3 regions of the Rahnella sp. WP5 genome follow, and region 3 is predicted to be linked to each of the others. Evidence: predicted binding sites of a transcription regulator. Region 3 holds the regulator's gene; each other region holds the start of a gene.
What was found. The regulator PhoB, encoded in region 3, activates phosphate uptake and scavenging genes when phosphate is short. The targets are predictions, from matches to a motif close to CTGTCATAAAACTGNCNNAT.
Positions count from the first base shown of each region.

Region 1: a site for PhoB is predicted at 4,618-4,637, ahead of glpT (glycerol-3-phosphate transporter). Genes of this name have one in related genera too.
Region 2: a site for PhoB is predicted at 5,848-5,867, ahead of opgB (phosphatidylglycerol--membrane-oligosaccharide glycerophosphotransferase). Genes of this name have one in related genera too.

Region 1 is NZ_JQJR01000016.1:63,145-70,633, reverse strand. Features, by position in the region: gene EX31_RS14885 (substrate-binding domain-containing protein) at 1-557, shown strand, start outside; gene EX31_RS14880 (phosphohexomutase domain-containing protein) at 612-1,976, shown strand; gene EX31_RS14875 (ABC transporter ATP-binding protein) at 2,009-3,085, shown strand; gene glpT (glycerol-3-phosphate transporter) at 3,135-4,487, opposite strand; gene EX31_RS14865 (DcrB family lipoprotein) at 4,726-5,292, opposite strand; gene EX31_RS14860 (7-cyano-7-deazaguanine/7-aminomethyl-7-deazaguanine transporter) at 5,418-6,089, opposite strand; gene tusA (sulfurtransferase TusA) at 6,328-6,588, shown strand; gene EX31_RS14850 (zinc/cadmium/mercury/lead-transporting ATPase) at 6,607-7,489, opposite strand, start outside.
Region 2 is NZ_JQJR01000019.1:12,119-19,607, forward strand. Features, by position in the region: gene EX31_RS15580 (NAD(P)/FAD-dependent oxidoreductase) at 1-377, shown strand, start outside; gene EX31_RS15585 (methionine ABC transporter permease) at 414-1,070, opposite strand; gene EX31_RS15590 (methionine ABC transporter ATP-binding protein) at 1,051-2,205, opposite strand; gene EX31_RS15595 (MetQ/NlpA family ABC transporter substrate-binding protein) at 2,217-3,059, opposite strand; gene opgB (phosphatidylglycerol--membrane-oligosaccharide glycerophosphotransferase) at 3,309-5,615, opposite strand; gene EX31_RS15605 (ABC transporter ATP-binding protein) at 6,035-6,751, opposite strand; gene EX31_RS15610 (ABC transporter ATP-binding protein) at 6,748-7,489, opposite strand, start outside.
Region 3 is NZ_KN050721.1:150,289-157,777, reverse strand. Features, by position in the region: gene EX31_RS22050 (helix-turn-helix domain-containing protein) at 1-252, shown strand, start outside; gene phoR (phosphate regulon sensor histidine kinase PhoR) at 286-1,605, opposite strand; gene phoB (phosphate response regulator transcription factor PhoB) at 1,628-2,317, opposite strand; gene sbcD (exonuclease subunit SbcD) at 2,545-3,783, shown strand; gene sbcC (exonuclease subunit SbcC) at 3,780-7,028, shown strand; gene EX31_RS22025 (ABC transporter substrate-binding protein) at 7,277-7,489, shown strand, end outside.

The DNA of each region.
Region 1 (7,489 bases), on a different contig from region 3:
GTGTCTCCATTGATAACTACCGGGCGATGAGGGAAATTTGCCTGCACCTGCTGGAAAAAGGACACCGTGAATTCGGCATTATTTCATTTCCTTCACTGCAGGGGCGTAAGGGTGTCGTGCCATTGAGTCAGGATATTTCAGGCGATAATGACGTTATGATCACCCGGGTGAAATCTTGTGTGGAGACTTTCCGCGAATGGAATATCGAACTCGATAATTGCTTTCTTTGTGAAACAAGCCATCACGAGATGTTTGGCGAAATAGCAGCGCAGGAATTACTTAAAATAAATCCGGGAATAACCGCGTTTATTTGCCTGTCTGACCGCTTTGCGCAAGGTGCGATTAATTATTGCCGGCAGGCCGGGTTACGTGTTCCGCAAAATATCGCGATTACCGGATTTGATAATATTCCCCGGCCAGAGAATGAAATCGGGCTCACTACCATTGCCCAGGATCCGGTCAGAAAAGGTGAGATAGCCGCGGCCTTGCTGCTGGAGGGGAAAAATAATATTCACTTAGACCTTGAGTTTACGTTAATTATACGTGGTTCTACCTGATTCCCGGTGGGGCCATAAAGACGCAAGTACTTATGTCTATTTTCAGGATGAAATATGGCCTTATTAACGTGTTTTAAAGCTTACGATATACGCGGTGTTTTGGGCAGCGAATTAAATGAGGATATTGCTTACCGTATCGGTTGTGCATTTGCGCATTTTTATCGCCCAAAACGGGTGGTGCTGGGCAGTGATATTCGCCTGACATCACCGGCTCTCAAGCAGGCCGTTGCGCGCGGGCTGATGGATCAGGGCTGCGGCGTGATTGATATTGGTATGACTGGCAGCGAAGAGGTGTATTTTGCCACCCGTTCCCTGCAGGCTGATGGCGGAATTCAGATCACCGCCAGCCATAATCCGGACAATTATAACGGTATGAAGCTGGTAGGACGGGATGCAAGACCTGTCAGCAGCGAAAACGGTTTACACGATATTCAGGCGCTGGCCGAAAATCATCTGTTTTCGGCGGTGGCGCAGCCCGGTGGGTATCAGCAGCTTTCAAACCGCCGCGCTTATCTGGATCATCTGCTTAGCTATTTAACGTTACCGTTCGGACGGCCTCTGCGGGTGGTGGTTAACGCAGGAAACGGTGCGGCTGGCCCGACGCTGGATGCGCTGGAACACGCCTTTCTGGCACGCGGTATTCCCCTTACGCTAATAAAAATTCACCATGAGCCGGACGGCACTTTCCCCCACGGTATTCCCAACCCGATGTTGCCGGAAAACCGACTGGCGACATGCGATGCGGTGCGTGAACATCAGGCGGATTTGGGCATTGCCTGGGACGGTGATTTTGACCGTTGCTTCATCTTTGATGAACAGGGTGAATACGTTGAGGCGTATTACATTGTGGGATTGCTGGCTGAACTGTTTTTGCAACGCTCGCCCGGCGAAAAAATCCTTCATGATCCGCGTCTGGTCTGGAATACCCGCGACATTGTCAGCGCCAGACACGGTATCGCCATCGAAACCAAAACCGGCCATGCCTTCATCAAAGAAAGAATGCGCAGTGAAAACGCTATTTACGGCGGTGAAATGAGCGCCCATCACTACTTCCGCGATTTTGGTTACTGCGACAGCGGGATGATCCCGGCCTTGCTGGTACTACAACATCTCAGCCAGTGCAGCCGGAAAATGTCCGGACTGATTGCTGCCCGTAAAGCCCTTTTCCCGGTATCCGGCGAAATCAATATCTCCGTCAGTCAGCCCGCTGAGGCCATCAGCCGTGTCCGCGACCATTACCAACATCTGGCGCTAAGTATCCGCCAGACTGACGGGCTGAGTATGGAATTCGATAACTGGCGGTTTAATTTGCGCGCTTCCAATACTGAGCTGCTCCTGCGCCTCAACGTCGAAACCCGACAATCCACCGCGCTGTTAGCTGAAATCACCGGAAAACTGCTCGCCCTTGCCGGGGCGTAACCGCTCATCTTTTTGTTTTAAAGGACAACGTTATGTCAGGCTTAACACTCAAAAATATCAAAAAATACTATGACAAAACTGTCGTGATCCCCGATTTGTCTCTGGAGATCCATTCCGGTGAGTTTCTGGTACTGGTCGGTCCGTCGGGATGCGGGAAATCAACGTTACTGCGCATGATTGCCGGGCTGGATGCGCTGAGCGACGGGACTATTCACATTGAAGAAACTGATGTGACGGATTTACCCGCCGGGAAGCGCGGTCTGTCGATGGTATTTCAGTCCTACGCGCTTTATCCGCACATGACCGTCAGACAGAATCTGGCATTTGGTCTGAAAAATATCCGCACGCCGCCGGAAGAAATTGCCCGACGCATAAGCGAAGCGGCCCTGATCCTGCGGCTGGACGACATGCTCGACCGGTTACCGCAAAATCTTTCCGGCGGACAGCGTCAGCGCGTCGCTATCGGGCGTTCCATTGTTCAGCAGCCGAAAGTTTTTTTGTTTGATGAACCGCTGTCGAACCTTGATGCCGCGCTGCGTGTGCAGATGCGTCAGGAAATCAGTCAGCTACATGCCCGTCTGAAAAACACCATGATTTACGTGACCCACGATCAGGTCGAGGCCATGACACTGGCGGACCGGATAGTGGTGCTTAACAAAGGTCACATTGAGCAAATTGGCACGCCGGTTGAGCTGTATAATTGCCCGGCCAGCCTGTTCGTCGCCGGTTTTATCGGTACGCCGAAAATCAATGTGATCCCGGCACAAGTCGTCGGCCGCCAGCTGAGTATTGACGGCCAGCCGATGTACCCGCTGGAGGATAAATTCCCGGCGGCGCAGGATGGACAAATGGTGTCGCTGGCCATCCGCCCTGAGCTGTTGCGCCTGAATGAAGTGACGGATCATGCATTTGAAGTTTTGGTTGATTTCACTGAATTGCAGGGTGATTCCACGCTGGTATATGCGCGCGTTGGTGAGCACATCCTGAAAATGAAATCGTCGAAACAGCTCTCCTTTGCTAAAAACACACCGCTCAGGTTCGGGTTTAATGCTGCCAGTGTTTTACTGTTTGATGAAGCAGGCAGGCGTATCCTCCCCGACGCCGCGTAAAAACAAAAAAGGCACCTTCCGGTGCCTTCCCAACGAAGATAAATCAAAGTCAGATGTTTTTAGCCAGCTGCGCTTTGTGTTTGTTTTCACTCAGCATGGTCAGTAACAGCAACAGAACAGCCAGCACACAACCGGCGATCATCACGATAAAGCCACCGTCCCAGCCAAAATAATCCACGGTATAACCGACAATGGCGCTGGCCGCGACCGAGCCGCCCAGATAACCAAACAGTCCGGTAAAGCCCGCGGCGGTACCGGCTGCTTTCTTCGGTGCCAGTTCCAGCGCATGTAACCCAATCAGCATCACCGGCCCGTAAATCAGGAAACCGATGGTGATCATACAGGCCATATCAATACCCGGATTGCCGACCGGATTCAGCCAGTAAACGACGGTAGCGATAGTCACCAGCACCATGAAGAACACGCCGGTGGCACCACGATTGCCTTTGAAAACTTTATCCGACATCCAGCCACACAGCAGCGTGCCGGGAATGCCAGCGTATTCATAAAGGAAATACGCCCACGAGGATTTATCCAGCGCGAAATGCTTCACTTCTTTCAGATACGTTGGTGACCAGTCGAGAATGCCGTAACGCAGCAGATAGACAAAGACGTTAGCCAGTGCGATATACCACAGCAATTTGTTCGGCAAAATGTACTGCATGAAAATCTGTTTCGCCGTCAGTTCCTGCTCGGCGGACTCTTTCACATAGTCCGGCGGATAATCGTTTTTGTATTCTTCAATGGGCGGCAGACCACAGGATTGCGGTGTATCGCGCATGGTCATGAAGGCAAACACCGCCAGCAGAATCGCGCCGAAGGCAGGCATATACAGCGCTGCATGCCAGTCGTTAAACCACGCCATACCGAGCAGGAACAGCAGCGGAGGAATACCGCCGCCGACGTTATGCGCACAGTTCCACACCGACACCACGCCGCCGCGTTCTTTCTGCGACCACCAGTGCACCATCGTACGTCCGCACGGCGGCCAGCCCATGCCCTGGAACCAGCCGCACAGGAACAGCAACACAAACATGATGGCAATGCTTGAGGTTGCCCACGGCACGAAGCCCATAAACAACATCACGGCCGCCGCCAGAATCAAACCGGCGGGCAGAAATACGCGCGGATTCGAACGGTCAGACACCGAACCCATGATGAATTTTGAGATGCCATAAGCAATGGAAATCCCGGACAGTGCGAACCCTAAGTCTCCACGGGAGAAGCCCTGATCAATCAGATAAGGCATGGCCAGCGCGAAGTTTTTGCGCACCAGATAGTAGGCCGCATAACCGAAGAAAATCCCCATGAAGATTTGCCAGCGGAGACGGCGGTACAGCGGATCGACGTGAGCCTCATCAACAGGAGCTTTGTGGGGCGCGGGTTTAAAGATACTGAGCATAAATGCCTCCGATGGCATAAATCAGGGCGGACTCATCATGAGCCACGGACGAAATGGCGGAGCCAATGTGTTCCAAAACGAACATCATTTTAGCCATTCGCGCACAAACGAACTGTGATTTATGACGAAAATGTTACATTTTTATTACATAGGGAGGCGATTTTGTGAGCGAGGGTGACAATAAGAAACAAAAAAAGCGGAGCCTGAGCTCCGCCTGATATTTTCACACGGTCTGAAATTATTGAATTTTCAGTGTGCTGATAATGGCTTCCGCATCGGTCTGCGCCTGCTGCTGATTATCAGCAGGCAGAGTAATTTGCAGGGTCAGCAGATGGCTGTCGACCTTGCCCAAAACGATAGACGAATAGGCTTTCTGACCAGCAGAAGTGATCACGCTGTCGTACTGCTGCAATGTCTGGCCGTTGACCTGAATAGATTTATTGGTGACGACTTGCAGATTGGTATCGCGCGCTTTTTGCTGATCCTGTAAACGACCCGCCAGAACGTCCAGTGATTCCGGGGTGTTATCACCCAAAATGACAATCACCGCTTTCTGTCCGGTGCTGTCTGCATACACGTGCATATTATTTGCCTGTGTGCCCAGTTTACCGCTCTGGTCGCTCATTCCCTGCGGCAGGGAGAAGGTGACTTTGCCGTCCAGCAGGCTGACCGGCGTGGTGGCTGCCGTGGCTGCGGCCGCTGGTGCGCCTTTATCTGCGGCAGGTGCATCGGTCGACTTACCGTCACACGCAGCCAGACCGGCGATCAGTACTGCCATTCCCATCATTTTCGCGATATTACGCATCGGGCTTCCTTAAGTGGCCTGTTCACCAGGCTTACATGTTGACTTAACAGCCTTTATGGCAACCTATTCAGGCCACAAATGCAAGTCAGATTATGGCGCCATTTGTGTCTTCCCGGCGACCCGGTTTAGTGCGCACTGATGGCGGAATGCGGGTTGTTTCCTTGTGCTGATAAACGCTTAAGCAGCATATTCAGCAGCATGCCGTACATCGGCAGGAAGAACACCAGGCAGATCAGCACCTTGAAGGTGTAATCCACCATCGCTATTTCTACCCAGTGCTGTGCCATAAAGGCATCGCTGCTTTTGTAGAAAGCGCTAAAGAAGAAGGACAGGGTATCGCTGATATTGCCGAGGAACATTGAGGCGACCGGTGCTATCCACCAGCGGCGGTTCTGGCGCAGGCGGTTAAACACATGAACGTCAAGAATTTGCCCCAGCACATACGCCATAAAACTGGCGGTGGCGATACGGGCGACCATGATATTCAGGCTGCTGAGCGCTTCCACGCCTTGCCATTGCGCTTCAAAGAATAACGCCGAGATGACATAGGAAATGGCCAGTGCAGGCACCATCACGGACAGAATAATCCGTCGTGCCAGCGGCGCGCCAAATATACGGACGGTCAGATCGGTAGCCAGAAAAATAAACGGGAAAGTGAACGCGCCCCAGGTGGTATGGAAACCAAAAATGGAAACGGGTAACTGAACCAGATAGTTACTGGAGGTGATGATGGCGATGTGGAATAGCGAAAGCCATATCAGCGCGGAAAACCGCTGCTGAGCAGTAAAAGAGTACATATATGTGACCTTTTTTTATGAATAAATTGGGGTGAGGGAACCCAAGAAAATTTTTACTTTCGCACCCGTAATGGCGTGCGGCGCGCATAGTACCTGTTTGCGCACCGTTTGCGCAACAGATCTACCGGTTAATTTTAGCGCAATCAGCCGTGTTTGTTGCGCCAGAAAACCAGCGGGTTAAACTATCCGCCTTTGCCAAACAACCGCCCATTCACGTATGTAGATGTTGAGACACGAAATGACCGACCCCTTTATCAATCCTGACCATCAGCTTGATGCGTTGGGTCTGCGTTGCCCGGAGCCAGTGATGATGGTTCGTAAAGCGGTACGCACCATGCAAGACGGCGAAACGTTATTGATCATCGCTGATGATCCGGCAACGACCCGCGATATCCCCGGTTTCTGCCGTTTTATGGAACATACGCTGCTGGCCTCGGATACCGAAACTCAGCCTTATCGCTATTTGATTTGCAAAGGTCTGTTGGAAAAACAGGGCTGATGGCTCAGCCCGTGTTGTTTATTTCGATTTATTGCGCAACAGCCTTAACGCATTGGCGGTCACCAGCGCCGTTGCGCCGGAATCCGCCAGCACCGCCAGCCACAATCCGGTCAATCCCATCAGCGTGGTGACCAGGAAAATCGCTTTCAGCCCCAGCGCAATCGTGATGTTCTGACGGATATTCGCCCGTGTAGCACGCGAAAGGCTGATCATCTGCGCCAGCCCGCTCAGGCGGTTATGCGTCAGTGCCGCATCCGCCGTTTCCAGTGCGACGTCCGTTCCGCTTCCCATCGCAATACCGATAGTCGCGGCTTTCATGGCGGGCGCATCGTTAATGCCGTCACCGACCATGGCCACCGGTTTCAGTGCATTCAGCGCGGTGACTGCTGAGACTTTATCCGCAGGCAGTAAGCCCGCACGGAAATCAATGCCGAGCCGGTCAGCGATAGTTTTCGCCGCCCGCGGATTGTCGCCGGTCAGCATGACCGCCGACACGCCGAGCGCTTTCAGTTTCTGCAATGCCTCGGCCGCGTCATCCCGCAGACGATCCTGCATGGCAATCAGCCCGATCGCGTTTTCTTCCTGCAACACCACCACCACGGTTTTTCCGGTGGATTCCCAGTCAGTAATTTGCGCGAGGGTTTCTGCCGTCAGGCTGTTTTCAGCCACACTTTTCGGTGCCAGCACCTGAATTTTGCGGCCTGAAACGAGGCCTTCCACGCCGGAACCGGCCAGCGCGCGGCGATCCTGCGCCGTGAGCGGTAGCGGATTACTGGTTTTTGCACGGGCCAAAATCGCCTGCGCCAGCGGGTGATGCGAACCTTCTTCCACCGCTGATGCCAGACTTAATACTTCGCCTTCGCTTGCGCCGTTCAGCAGTAAAACGTCGGTAACTTCAGGT
Region 2 (7,489 bases), on a different contig from region 3:
TGACCCGTGCGGTAGAAACCGGCCGTCATGCCCGCCGCCATCAGGCATTATTTGCCCGTATTTATCCGCAGTTACAGGACGTCAATATGGCGTACACCTGGTCGGGGCTGATCAGCATTACGCGCAACGGCGCGCCGGTATGGGGAAATATTGCGCCGAATGTGTATTCGTCAGCGGGATGCAATGGTTCCGGCAGTTCCAAGCAGAGTGCGTTCGGGCGGTTGCTGGCGGAACATGCGCTGGGAGAGGACAATCCGTTGCTGGCCGATATGCAGGGCATCGGACGCGCCAGTTATCTGCCGCCGCGCCCGTTCCTGGATGTCGGTGTGAAAGGATTTATGGCCCGTGAACGCTGGCGTTCACGCAGCGAGTTGTAGAGACTGAACATAGCCGGTTGCCGCATAACCGGCTTTTTAATGACGTTTATCGACGCGCGCCACGATACGATCCCCCAGCCACTGAATGCCGCAAACCATCACAATCAGCACGACGATCACTTCTATCATCACCACCGTTTCGAAACGCTGATAACCGTAACGGATTGCCAGATCACCCAGTCCGCCTGCGCCGATAGCGCCCGCCATCGCCGATGCGCCAATCAGCGCCACCAGCGTGACCACAAATCCGGACAAAATACCGGGCAGCGCTTCCGGGATCAGCACGTCCCAGACAATACGCAGTTTACTGGCACCCATCGCGCGAACGGCGTCAGTCAGTCCGCGATCCACGTCGCGCAGCGAGACTTCTGCCACGCGGGCGAAATACGGCGTGGCGGTAATCGACAGCGGAACAATCGCCGCCCAGGTGCCGAGCGATGTGCCCACCAGAAAACGGGTTACCGGGATCAGCGCCACCAGCAAAATGATAAATGGCAGAGAACGGAAACCATTGATGACCAGCCCGAGCGAGCGGTTAACCCAGCGATTTTCGGCAATGCCGCCGGGACTGCTCATCACCAGAATCAGGCCCAGCGGCAAACCCGCGATCAGCGAGAACAGGCCGGAAATTGCCGTCATCAGCAACGTTTCTTCGACGGCGTTAATCAGTAAATCAATCATTACCGGAGACATAACCTGTCAGCTCCACGGTGGCCTGGTGCTGTCGCAGCCAGTCTAAAACAACCTGCTCAGATGCCGTATCGTTTACCGGCACTGAGAAGAAGAAACGCACAACGGCATAATGCTGAATATGATCCACGCCGCCCTGGATCAGCCGGAATTTGCCCGGTAATGCCGTCGCCATTTGAGTGAGTATTTCGCCCTGCCGCCCCTGCTCCGCATACTGGACGCTGTAAATGGCCTCGCCCTGACGTACCGGCGACAACCGTTCAGCCAGCGCTTCCGGCAGTTGCGGCAATAATCCCTGTAACAGCGTACGGGTCAGCGCGGACTGCGGATGCGCAAACACCTGCCACACCGGCCCCTCTTCGATAATTTCACCGCCATTAATCACCGCCACGCGATGCGCGATTTTTTTAATCACCTCCATCTCATGGGTGATCAGCAAAATGGTGATGCCGAGTTTCTGATTGAGGGATTGCAGCAGTGCCAGAATCGAACGCGTGGTTTCAGGATCGAGCGCTGATGTCGCTTCATCGCAAAGTAAAAGTGCCGGACTGGCTGCCAGCGCACGGGCAATACCGACGCGCTGTTTCTGACCGCCGGACAACGCCGCCGGGTAGTTCTTTGCCTTATCTTCCAGCCCGACCAGCGCCAGCAGTTCGGCGACACGCGCCTGACGCCTTGCCTTGTTGTATCCGGCGATTTTCAATGGCAGCGCGACATTCTGCTCAACCGTTTTGGCCGACAGCAAATTGAAATGCTGGAACACCATCCCCACGCGGCTGCGCACTGATTGCAAGGCTTTCTCGCTCAGGCCGGTGATGGCATGGCCTTCGATTTCAATCACGCCGCTGTCCGGCTGTTCCAGTCCGTTCAGGCAGCGGATCAGGGTGGATTTCCCCGCACCGCTGCGGCCAATAATGCCCAGGATTTCGCCCCGCCGGACCGTCAGCGAGACATCTTTCAGCGCCTGAATTGTGCCGAACTGACGGCTTACATGGTCAAGGCGCACGACGTCATGCACCTCATCCTGATGCGTTTTCAGAGTGCCACCGGCAAACTGCCCGGCGTTAGCCGGGCGTGGAGGGACTTTTTCTGAAGGCGTCGCCGTGAACTGCGCACCGGTTTCAGAGATGATCGTCATGCTTTACATCCTTACCAGGCCGTCACGCCGGTGCCTTTATAGACCTTATCAAACACCTGTTTGACAGCCTCGTTCTGGTAAGAACTGACCAGCGTTTTCACCCACGGCGCATTCACATTTTCAGTTTTCACCGCGATGAAGTTGTTGTAAGGATTATTCTTTACCGGTTCCTGCGCGATACGATCCGCAGGCGTCAGGCCACTTTTCAGCGCCCAGTCGGTGTTCACAATCGCAGCATCCAGATCCGGCACGGAGCGGCCGATAATGCCGGAATCCAGCTCTTTAATGGTGACGTGGCGCGGGTTCTCAGTGATATCCGCCGTAGTGGCGAAAATACCGGCGCCCGGTTTGAGTTTGATCACGCCAGATTGCTGAAGCAGGATCAGCCCGCGCGCTTCGTTCGCCGGGTCATTCGGCACGCCAATCACCGCCCCTTCTTTCAGCTGGTCGGCAGATTTTACTTTTTTAGAGTACAACCCGATTGGCCACACAGCGGTATCACCCACGCGCACGATGTTGTAGTGATTCACTTTGATCTGGTTATCGAGGAAAGGCTGATGCTGGAAGGCATTGGCATCCACTTCGCCGTTTTGCAGGGCTTCATTTGGCTGGTTGTAATCGTTGAAAATCACCGGTTTTACCGTCAGACCTTTTGCTGCGGCCTGTCTGACCACTTCACGCCAGACATCTTCGTCCTCCCCGCTGATAATTCCGACCTTAACCGTGGTTTTATCGGCGGCCTGTGCCGCACTCAGCGGCGCCAGCACGCTGCCGGAAATGATCACTGCCGAGGTCGCAGCCAGTAAAACAGCACGGTGAATACGGGTCTTTGTTTTGTTGAATGTCTTGCGCATACGCTATCCCCAAAAGTGTGATGAGATGCCTGCTCCGGGCTGTGTTTCCGTGCAGGAATTTGGCGAGTATACCGATCGGCTTATTTCTTTATAATATTGTTTTAATGATAGTTATTCTTGAAATGAATAACCGAAATGGGATAGTAAAGCGATAAAAATGCTAAGTGTTTTTTCAATTGCCATTTCCCCAATTTGCTTCCAATAAAAAACCCGCCGGAGCGGGTTTTAGCGTTTAGGGTAAACAGCGGATTAAGACTGCGGATCCACCGGCTGAACTTCAAGAGAAACCATGCCGATGCCCAGTTTACGAGGCTGGAAGCCGCCGCTGGTGCCTTCAGTAGGTTCGGTCGGTTCCGGCGGCGTGATGACGATACTTTGCTCCGCTCCCGGATTGGTGAACTGTACTTTCACGATACCGTCTTTATCGCCGAAGGTGACAAACTGCTCCTGATCCCCGACACGGACGGAAACCGGCTTATCGATGTTATTGCCGTAAGCCCGTGCGCGGATCACCACATCAAAGGTGGCGGGCAGCGGTTTAACGTAATCAATTTTCACCGACGGTGCCAGATTAGCATCTGACCAGCGTCCCCAGTTTTCAACGGCTGAAACACCGGTAATCGCTTTTACCTGCTCGGGCAATCCCGGCACCATAAAAGCGATGGCTTTCGACTGATAAGTGGTGGCGGAATCATCAATGTTCAGCGTCTTCAGGGTTTGCTGATAAATCGCATTGCTGCCCGAGGTGTCTTTCACGAAGTCCACTTTACCTTTGAAGGTATCGCCGGTGACCTGCACGATCGTCGGCTTCGCCCCGAGGTTCCCCGATGCAACGCACAGACCGGTATTGAGCGACAACTCTGGTGCCCAGACGCGTCCCATTTCGTAGCATTTATCAACCCAGACAAAGTTATCGCTGGTCGCCAGTCCGGCCAGTTGTTTTTTCAGCGGCGTGGACAGATAGACATCAAACATCGGCTCAATTTTGTCTGCCGTGACCTTCAGAATAAACGGCGTTTTGATGGTCATGCCGGAGAAGGTGAAAGTGCTGTCTTTGGTATTCACCGCATAGTCTTTGATGCTGTTCGGGAAGCCCCACTGTTTGATGACCGCCGGTTTCCAGGCATTCACTTTGTCATCAATATTGAGGAACTGCGCAGTCATCGATGTCGCAGAAACACCGCTGCGTCCAAGACCGATGTAGTTGTCGCCGCCCATCATATCCAGTACGGTCGCGCCATTATCCAGGGTGCTGCGTTTCGCACCGTTCAGCTCCCCTGCCGGATGACGCCCGTCGAGTACGAAGAACAGGTCTTTACGGTTCTGTTTGGTCAGAATGTTGTAAGCCGTGTTGTTCATCGCCAGATGATCGGAAGACACCACAATGATGGTGTTATCGAAATAACCGGACTTTTTAATCTTATCGATAAATGCGGCAATCAGTTCCTGACTACAGGACACGGCGCTGAGTGACTGGTTGGCTTTACCGTTCACTTTATATTCCTTGCGGGTACAGCCGCGGGAAATAAAGCCGTCCGGATGATGCGTATCAACGGTCAGCGTGAACAGTGAGAACGGCTTACCTTCCTGACTCAGCGTCACGAATTTTTTGTACACCTCATCCAGCAAGGTGTCGTCATACCAGCCCCAGTCATTTTTATAAGACGGGTCCGCCACAGTCGGACGCAATTCGTTGTAACCATAAAGATGGTCGAAACCATGGGATTTCAGGAAGGTCCCTTTGCCTGCGAAAGCCAGTTCAGCGCCCTGATAGAAATAGTTGGTATAACCTGCACCTTTGAGCACATCGCCAAGACAGACGTTTTCAGGGTAGAAAGTCGCCAGTGCGCTGGAGGCATTACCATCAAACGGCGCAAACAGCGGGATCCCACACTGAGAAGCCACCATACCTGCGATGGTATAGCCAGTGCCCGGCAACTGTTTGGTGTTCGTAAAATCGGTACTCTGCGCTTTATGGCGGTTTAATTCGGTGGTCAGGCCGGGGAAGACTTTGTCATCAAAATACGTGCGTTCCAGACTCTCGCCGTAGATATAAACCAGGTTAGGCTTTTTCGCGCCTTTAATGGCTTTTTCGGGCACTTTGTAATAGGTACTAAAATCTGCACCGCTGCCTGAGATTTGCGTTTTGACCAGACGGGAGATGTTCTGGAATGCCTGTGTGGAACCGACAGAAAAGACCGCCAGCACCACGGCCAGCGCACTGTAGACCGCGCTGCTGTTTTTGGCACGACGCTGCTTCAGCCCCCACGCCAGCAAAGCAAATACGCTGACAAGCCCTGCCAGTAAACCGATAAATGGCAGGATATATTTATTGAGCCCCGCCCCTTTCAGGCTACTGGTGACGGTATATAACACCGCGTCCGTGATGCCTTCACCGGTGAAATAATTGCTGCCGATCAGGATGACGTTAAGAATGACGTAAAGCCCGAGGAAAAACAGCACCAGTGAAAACCAGACACGGCTGGCCGACGCCCGCGTGACGTAGAGAAAAATAGAAGAAAGAAATAATACGAAGGAAATTATCTCAGAAGCCATTTCAGCACCCTGTCTGATTTAAACAATAAACTCTACGACCCATTTCTGCTGTTTTGCGAGCAGCGCCGACGGTTCAACTCATCGAGCGAATGACCCGTTTGTCATTCACTTACTTCATCCCTGAGACAGGAAAATTCATGCCAAAAACGGATAGCGCTATATAGCCTGTTGATCCTGGTGGGTCAACGCCTTAACACGGCTTCAGGCCACTGATGTGCCCAAAAAAACTGACGTTTTACAAATTCATGACAGCTAATTCCGCATGATACCTCAGAAAATTAACTTTCCGGTCACCTTTCTGTAAGAATTGCATGATAGCGGAATACTGTGGGCGAAATGTGGAGGCAGGTTGAAAATGCGGAAAAAAGTTGGCGGGAACGCCCGCAATACGGGGTATCGCGGGCATTGAAGATGAAAAATCAGATTCCTCCGAGATAAGCTTTCCGCACCTCCTGATTATGTAAAAGTTCCTCGCCTGAACCGCTAAGACGAATTTGTCCGTTGACCATCACATAACCCCGGTCAGAAAGCCTGAGCGCATGATGCGCATTTTGCTCCACCAGAAAGATAGTCATGCCGTTTTTTGCCAGTTCGCGTAAGGTCTGGAAAATCTGTTTAACGATAATAGGCGCCAGCCCAAGACTCGGTTCATCGAGCAGTAACAGCTTCGGGCGACTCATCAGCGCACGGGCAATCGCCAGCATTTGCTGTTCACCACCGGACATGGTCATCGCCCGTTGTTTACGGCGTTCCTTCAGGCGCGGGAATAACTCAAACATGGTGTGCAGATCTTCTGCCGCGTGTTTATTCCCGACGGGAATGGTGCCCATCAGCAGGTTTTCTTCCACGGTCATATCCGGAAAAACACGTCGCCCTTCCGGCGATTGCGCTATGCCAGCCGAAGCCACAAAGTGTGTCGATTTGCGGCTGATATCTTCCCCGCGAAACAGGATCTGCCCGCTCTGTATACGTGGCTGGCCGAATATCGACATCAGCAGCGTTGATTTCCCGGCACCGTTGGCACCAATCAACGCCACCGTTTCCCCCTCACTGACCTGCAAAGAGACCTGCTGTAATGCCTGAATCGCCCCGTAATACACATTCACATCACGAAATTCCAGCATCGCGTCGCTCATAAGCTGACCTCGTCGTCTTCATCAGCACCCAGATACGCGGCAATGACTTTCTCATCGTTCTGAATAGCCTGCGGTATTCCTTCGGCAATCACGTCGCCGTGGTCGAGCACGATAATGTGGTCGGAAATGTCCATCACCATGCCCATATCATGTTCGATCAGCAGCACGGTGATGTCGTGATGATCACGCAGGAAGCGGATAATTTTGCTCAGCGTACGTGTTTCAACCGGATTCAGACCGGCTGCCGGTTCGTCCAGGCAAATCATTTCCGGCGCGGTACACATCGCACGGGCGATTTCCAGCCGGCGCTGCTGACCGTAAGACATTTCCCCTGCCAGCCGGTTGGCACAATCCACCAGTTCCACCACTTCCAGCCAGTAAAATGCGCGGTCCAGCGCCTGATTTTCCGCACGGCGATAACCCGGCGTATTGAGCACACCGGCAATCAGGTTGCGGTTGGTTTGCATGTGCTGAGCCACCAGCAGATTTTCAACCACCGACATTTCACGAAACAGCCGGATATTCTGAAAGGTACGCGCCAGCCCGGCGCGGTTAACCAGGTGTGTACCGCCGAACATTTTGTAGAAAATACGTTTGCCCAGTTGCGCCGGTTTTATCCAGTCATCAGGCTGAAATTTCTGCCCGAGCACCTGGATTACATTGGTCGTCCGGCGGCGCGTATTGAGCAAAATATTGCCGCCGGACGCTTTATAAAAACCTGTCAGGCAATTAAACACC
Region 3 (7,489 bases):
ATGCGTGAAATTAACAAAATTGTTGATGAAGCCGTTCAGGAGGAAAGACTGAAAGCCTTCGCAGAAAGCTCTGCTGAACGCATTCGCGCTTTGCGTGAAAAAGAAAAAATCAGTCAGGGCGTACTGGCAAGACTCATCAATATGTCCGCCAACAGCATTCAAAAATGGGAGCGGGATGAAACCAAACCCACCGGAGCGGCGCTGATCTTACTGATGCTAATTGAAGAAAAAGGTTTACAGATCATCTGCTAAAAGAAGCCACAGCTTGTTGCTGTGGCTTGATTTTTATCCCTTTACGCCGCTTTGGCTGGCCTGTTCCTGAGGAACAATCAACTTCGGCGCCAGCGTAAACATAAACCGGGTACCGACGCCGACTTCACTCATGACTTCGAGTTTGGAGTGGTGATGGCTGAGCGCATGTTTGACGATTGCCAGTCCCAGTCCGCTGCCGCCGGTCTGACGTGAACGGGCTTTATCGACGCGGTAGAAACGTTCGGTCAGGCGCGGCAGGTGCTGCGGCGCAATGCCCGGTCCGTTGTCGCTGATCTGGAACTGTGCGCCATGCGGCGTTTGTTGCCAGCTGACTTCAATCCGTGTCCCCGCTGGCGTGTGGTTAACCGCGTTATACACCAGGTTCGACACCGCGCTGCGCAGTTGATCTTCATTACCAAAGACCTTCAGCTTGTCGTTTACGCGAAACACCACTTCATGCCTGCCGTTGCTTAACGTTTGCACTTCACGTTCGAGCATGCCGAGCATCACCGGAATATCCACTTTCTCGTGCAAATCAATATTCGCTGAGGCTTCGATTTTCGACAGCGTCAGCAGCTGTTTCACCAGCCCGTCCATCCGCCGCGTCTGTTCCTGCATGGTATCCAGCGCTTTAGTGCGGAAAGGCTCTTCCAGCTTGGCGTCTTCCATCATTTCCAGATACCCCTGCAATACCGTCAATGGGGTTCTCAGTTCATGACTGACGTTAGCGAAGAAGTTACGCCGTGCGCCTTCAAGCTGACGCATCTGGGTCACGTCGCGTGCCACCATCAGCAGTTGTCCTTCGGAATAAGGCATGACGCGAAACTCGACATAATGCTCATTATTGAGTTGTAAATTCAGCGCCCGGCTGAAATCGCGGGTCTGGATCCACAGCCGGAATTCCGGATAACGCAACAGGTTGAAGATATGTTGCCCGTTATCTTCCGGCCAGCGGAAACCGAGCAAATCCTGCGCCAGTCCGTTACACCAGAAAATATTGCCTTCTTCAGTGGTCAGCACCACGGCATCCGGCAGCGATTCGGCACCGCTGCGAAAACGTTTGATGAGCTGACCTAATTCGCGACGGCGACGCCGGTTGCGCATCTGCATCTGGTTCAGCCCGTAAAACAGCGGCTCCCAGCTCCAGCGCCCATTCGGTGGCGTAATGCTGCGGTCGAGCCACAGCCAGTGAGAGAGTTTAAGCTGGTTGTAATAATTCCAGCCCAGTGCCGCCATCAGCGACACCAGGAGGAGCCAGCCGAAATGGCCGACGAAAATACCGAGAATTAACGCTGGCAGGCAAAAGAGAAACAATTCACCCGCCAGTCGTTTCCATGACAAACGTTCTAGCACACAGATTCTCCGCTGTGAGGGCTCAATAACGCGTTGAAAAACGGTATCCGGTACCACGAACAGTCTGGATCATTCTGTCATGTCCACTGGTTTCCAGCGCCTTACGTAAACGACGAATATGCACGTCAACCGTGCGATCTTCCACATAAACGTTAGTGCCCCAGACGTTATTGAGCAACTGTTCGCGGCTGTATACACGTTCGGAATGGGTCATAAAGAAGTGTAATAACTTAAATTCGGTCGGCCCCATATCGAGCGCCTGCTCGTTGGCCATCACCCGGTGAGACGACGGATCCAGGCTTAACCCCTGCATGTCGATCACTTCTTCCACCGCCATTGGCGAGATGCGACGCATCACGGCTTTAATGCGGGCAACCAGTTCTTTCGGAGAAAACGGTTTGGTGATGTAATCATCGGCACCCACTTCAAGGCCGCGCACCCGATCTTCTTCTTCACCGCGTGCGGTCAGCATCATCACCGGAATTTCGCGGGTCAGAGCCTCACGTTTAAGATGCTTAATAAACTGAATACCGGAACCGCCAGGTAACATCCAGTCAAGCAGGATCAGTTCAGGGTAAGGTTCAACAAGCTGCCCAATCGCTGAATCAAAATCCTCAGCTTCTACGGCCTGATAGCCATTTTGTTCCAGTACAAAACACACCATTTCACGGATTGGAGCTTCGTCTTCAACCACCAATATACGTCTAGCCATCGTAGGTCCTGCCAATAGGTTAGCGATCTTTTATTTGATTGCGGGCGCCATTATGCGTCAGTTTTGTGACAGATTTATGAATGAAAAGAATGGTTCATTACAGTCAACTATGACAGATAATTTCCGGCCATCTTGCTGAAATTGGTCTGATTTATCGGGGACAGCTTCCCCTGCCGACGTTTATACTTTACCCCATTGTCGTCATCCAGGGTTCATACGGGAGTCTCATGCGCCTGATCCACACCTCAGACTGGCACCTCGGCCAGTACTTTTTCACTAAAAGCCGTGCAGCCGAACATCAGGCATTTTTGCGCTGGCTGACCGGTCAGGTGCAACAACATCAGGTCGACGCCGTGATTGTCGCGGGCGATATTTTCGACACGGGATCCCCACCCAGTTATGCCCGAGAATTGTATAACCGCTTCGTGGTGGAATTACAGCAAACCGGCTGCCAGCTGGTGGTGCTGGCTGGTAACCACGATTCTGTCGCCACGCTCAATGAATCGCGCGAGCTCCTGTCCTGCCTGAATACGCGGGTGATTGCCACCGTCGGTGAAAACCTTTCTGAACAGATTTTAGTGCTCAGTCAGCGTGACGGGAAACCCGGCGCGATACTGTGCGCTATCCCGTTTTTACGCCCGCGTGATCTGCTCGCCAGCCAGGCGGGACAGTCCGGCAGCGACAAGCAACTGGCATTGCAGGAAGCCATCGCCGCGCATTATGACGCGCTCTGGCAGGCTGCGCAGGCCAGACGTGACGAACTGGGCATGCCGCTGCCTATTATTGCGACCGGCCATCTGACGACTGTCGGCGTCAGTACCTCAGATTCCGTGCGCGACATCTATATAGGTACGCTCGATGCGTTTCCGGCGCAGGCCTTTCCGCCGGTCGATTATGTGGCACTGGGTCATATTCACCGTGCACAATGCGTCGCCAAAAACGAACATATCCGTTACAGCGGCTCGCCGATTGCCCTGAGTTTTGACGAACTGAGCAAAGCTAAAAGTGTGTACTTACTTGATTTTGATGGTGCGACGCTCAACGCCATCGACACACTGGAAATCCCGGTTTTCCAGCCGATGCAGATAATCAAAGGCTCGCTGGCGGAAATTGAACACCAACTGGCACAGTTCGAAGGCGGTGATCCGGCCAAACCGGTGTGGCTCGATATTGAAGTCTCCACCCAGGATTATCTCAGCGACATCCAGCGACGCATTCAGGCGCTGACGGAAGATCTGCCGGTAGAAGTCGTGCTGTTACGCCGCAGCAAAGAACAGCGCATCAACAGTATTGAGCAGCAGGAAAAAGAAACCCTCAGCGAACTGAGCGTCAGCGACGTGTTTGAACGACGACTGGCGCTGGAACCGGACCCTGACGAGCCGCGTCAGGCAAGGATGCGCACGTTGTTTGCGCAGGTGGTTGAACAGGTTACCAACGGTCAGAACGCGGAGGACGGCGCACAATGAAAATTCTCAGCCTGCGTTTAAAAAACCTGAACTCGCTGGAAGGCGAATGGAAAATTGATTTCACCGCCGAGCCGTTTGCCAGCAACGGATTATTCGCCATCACCGGCCCGACCGGCGCGGGGAAAACCACCCTGCTCGATGCCATTTGTCTGGCGCTTTATCATCAGACGCCACGGCTGAACATTACACCAAGCCAGAATGAACTGATGACCCGCCACACCGCAGAATCGCTGGCCGAAGTGGAGTTTGAAGTCAAAGGCGTGGGTTACCGCGCTTTCTGGAGCCAGCGCCGCGCCAAAAATTCCCCTGACGGCAATCTGCAGGCACCGAAAGTGGAGCTGGCATTGCTGGCCGACGGCAAAATTCTGGCCGATAAAGTGCGCGACAAACTCGACGCCATCGCCACACTGACCGGGCTGGATTTCGGTCGTTTCACCAAATCCATGATGCTTTCACAGGGGCAGTTCGCCGCGTTTCTGAATGCCGATGCCAACGACCGCGCCGAATTGCTGGAAGAACTGACCGGCACCGAGATTTACGGTCTGCTTTCTCAACGCGTGTTTGAGCAACATAAAGAAGCGCGCATTGCGCTGGACGGTCTGCATCAGCGTATGGCCGGAATCGAACTGCTCAGCGAAGAACAGCGCCAGACGCTCGAAGCACAACGTGCTGAACTGAACACGCAGGAAATCACGCTCAGTCAGCAGGCGCAGCAGCGCCAGCAGGATCTGAACTGGCTGCAACAGTGGCAGCAGGTGCAGCAAAAACAGCAGCAATCTCAGCAACAACTGACCGCCGCAGAGCAGGAAAACCTGACAGCCGCACCGCAGTTACAGCAACTAGCGCGCAGCGAACCGGCAGAAAAACTGCGTCCGTTACTCAATGATCGCCAGCGCTGTCGGGATGACGCGCAGCGCCTTCAGCAATTACTGATACAACTGACGCAGCAGCAGGAGCAGCAGATTGCACAGATGACGCCGCTGAGTCTGGCGGTGGAACAGGCGCACACTGCGCGGCAGAAACAGGCGGAAGAACAGCGTCAGATGCAGACGCTGATCGAAGAAAAAATCCTGCCACTGGATAGCGAAATCGCGCAATGGCGCAAATCGCTGGTGGAAACACAACAGGCGGTCAGCGAGTCGCAGAAACAGGCTGGTGAACATAGCGCGACGCTGCAGCAAATCACGGCGGAACGTCAGAAACTGGATGAGGAAAGCCGCCAGCATCACACCCGTCAGGCCGCGCTGACTGAAGCCCTTAACGTTGCACAACAACGTCAGGCTGAACTGGAAAAACAGTACCCGCAGGTAGTGTTACAGAAACGTCAAACCGAACTCATGCAGCTCCGGCCGGTGCGGCAGCAGCTGTTTTCACTCGCGCAAATCTTCCCGCAACTGAACCAGCGCGTGCAGCAACAGCATAAAGATTTTGCGCAGTACCAGATGCTGCTGGCCGAAGAAGAACTGCGTCTGGGCGCGATCCGTCTGCAATGTCAGAAACAACTGGAACATCTGAACGACGTCAAGGCGCTGCATAAACAGGAAATGCTGATCGTCAGCCTTGAAGCCGAACGCGCGAATTTGCAAAGCGGCAAAGCCTGTCCGCTGTGCGGCTCGACATCACATCCGGCGATTGAACATTATCAGCAGGTTAAACCTTCTGAAACCGCGCAGCGCGTCGAGAAAATGCAACTGGAATTCGATGCAGCAAAAGCCAGCGGTATCGAACTGGCGGCAAAAATTAAAGGCCTGAAAGAGCAACAAACACGGCTGCAAACTCAGCTCGAGCAGGATCAGCAACAACTGAATGCGCATACCCTGAACTGGCAACAACTCAGTGCGCCGCTGAATCTGACGTTTACGCTGCATGATACCGCCGACATCACGCAATGGCTGACCGCCCGCGATGAGGAAGAGCAGCAGTCGCAGGCGCGGCTGAGCCAGCACGAACAGCTGGCGCGGGCTCTGCAACAGGCCAAAGATGCCCTGAACGACGCACTGAATGCACAGCAGAAAGTGCAGCAGCAAAGTGCCTTGCTGACAGAGCGCGTTACCCGGCTGGAAGAGATGCAGGCAAAATCTCAGCAAGACCTCGTGCGGTTGCAAAAGCAACTGGCGGAAGGTGAAAAATCCCTTTCTGAGCTGAATGCCCGACGCCTCGAACTGTTCGGAGAGCGTCAGGTTGCTCAGGTTCGCGAGCACTTACATCAGCAACAACAGGCGACAGAACAAGCGCTGAGTGATGTCCAGACCGCGCTGCATAAGGCGCAGGAACAGCGCGACCAGTTGGCCGGTCAGTTGGCCAGTACGCAGCAGCAACAGTTACAGACCGCCGCACAACTGACGCAGGTGGAACAGGCGTGGCAGCAGGCATTGAGCGCCAGCGGATTTGCGGATGAAGCCGCAGTGAAACTGGCGCTGCTCGACGACGCGTTGCGCCAGCAGCTTCAGCAACGCAAAGAACATCTGCAACAACAACTGGCGCAGGCGCAGGCATTACTGGCGGATGCCCGTCAGCAGCTCGAAAAACATCAGCTTGCCCGTCCTGCACATCTCAGTGAAACCGACAGTGATCTTAACGCCCTGACGGTGCAACAGGCGGAGCTGGCACAACAACTGAAAGTCCTGCAACAACGTCTGGGCGAAGTGAAAAATCAGCTGGAAAGCGACAAGCAACGCCACCATGGTCAGCAGACGCTGATTGCACAGATTGCGCAGGCGCAGCGGACCTGTGATGACTGGGGTTATCTCAACCAGATGATTGGCTCCAGCGACGGCGCGAAATTCCGTAAATTCGCGCAGGGTCTGACGCTCGATCATCTGGTGTATCTGGCCAACCGCCAGCTGGAAAAATTGCACGGACGCTATCTGTTGCAGCGCAAAACCAGCGATGCGCTGGAACTGCAGGTGGTCGATACCTGGCAGGCCGATGCCGTGCGCGATACCCGCACACTATCCGGCGGCGAAAGCTTCCTGGTCAGCCTGGCACTGGCCCTGGCGCTGTCCGATCTGGTCAGCGATAAAACCCGTATCGACTCGCTGTTCCTCGACGAAGGTTTCGGTACGCTCGATGCCGACACGCTGGATACCGCGCTGGATGCGCTCGATAGCCTGAATGCCTCGGGTAAAACCATCGGCGTGATCAGCCATGTCGAAGCAATGAAAGACCGCATTCCGGTACAAATCAAAGTCACCAAAGTGAATGGTCTGGGCATCAGCCGCCTGAGCAGTGAATTTAAAGTCTGACGGCGACTTTCGCGCAGGCATACCGCTAGTGAGATTGCTAGCGGTATGCCCTGTTGTGGATCCTGATTGTGAACACAGGCACAAAAATCGCACCAGCGCAGTGCGTTATCCTTTGCCAACCTGCTGAATTTCCGCTTTTTCGTGCTGATGCGCGTCCCCCGACAAACTGGCACGCCCTGTGCTTAACGTTATGTATACAAGTTGCAGTACAAGTTGCAACGCCTTCATAACCGCTAAGGGAACCGTCCATGAAAAACATCAAACCTGAAGTCGATAAAAAACGCCGCCAGCTGATGAAATGGCTTGCCATCACCGGCGGCGTTTCCACCCTTGGCGGTATGATCCCGACGTCAGTTTTTGCAGCCGACGACGATGAAATTCGTATTGGTTACTGGCCGATTGTCGGCGGTTTGCCGCTGTATGTGGCACTGGAACAGGGCTTTTTTAAACAAGCCGGGCTG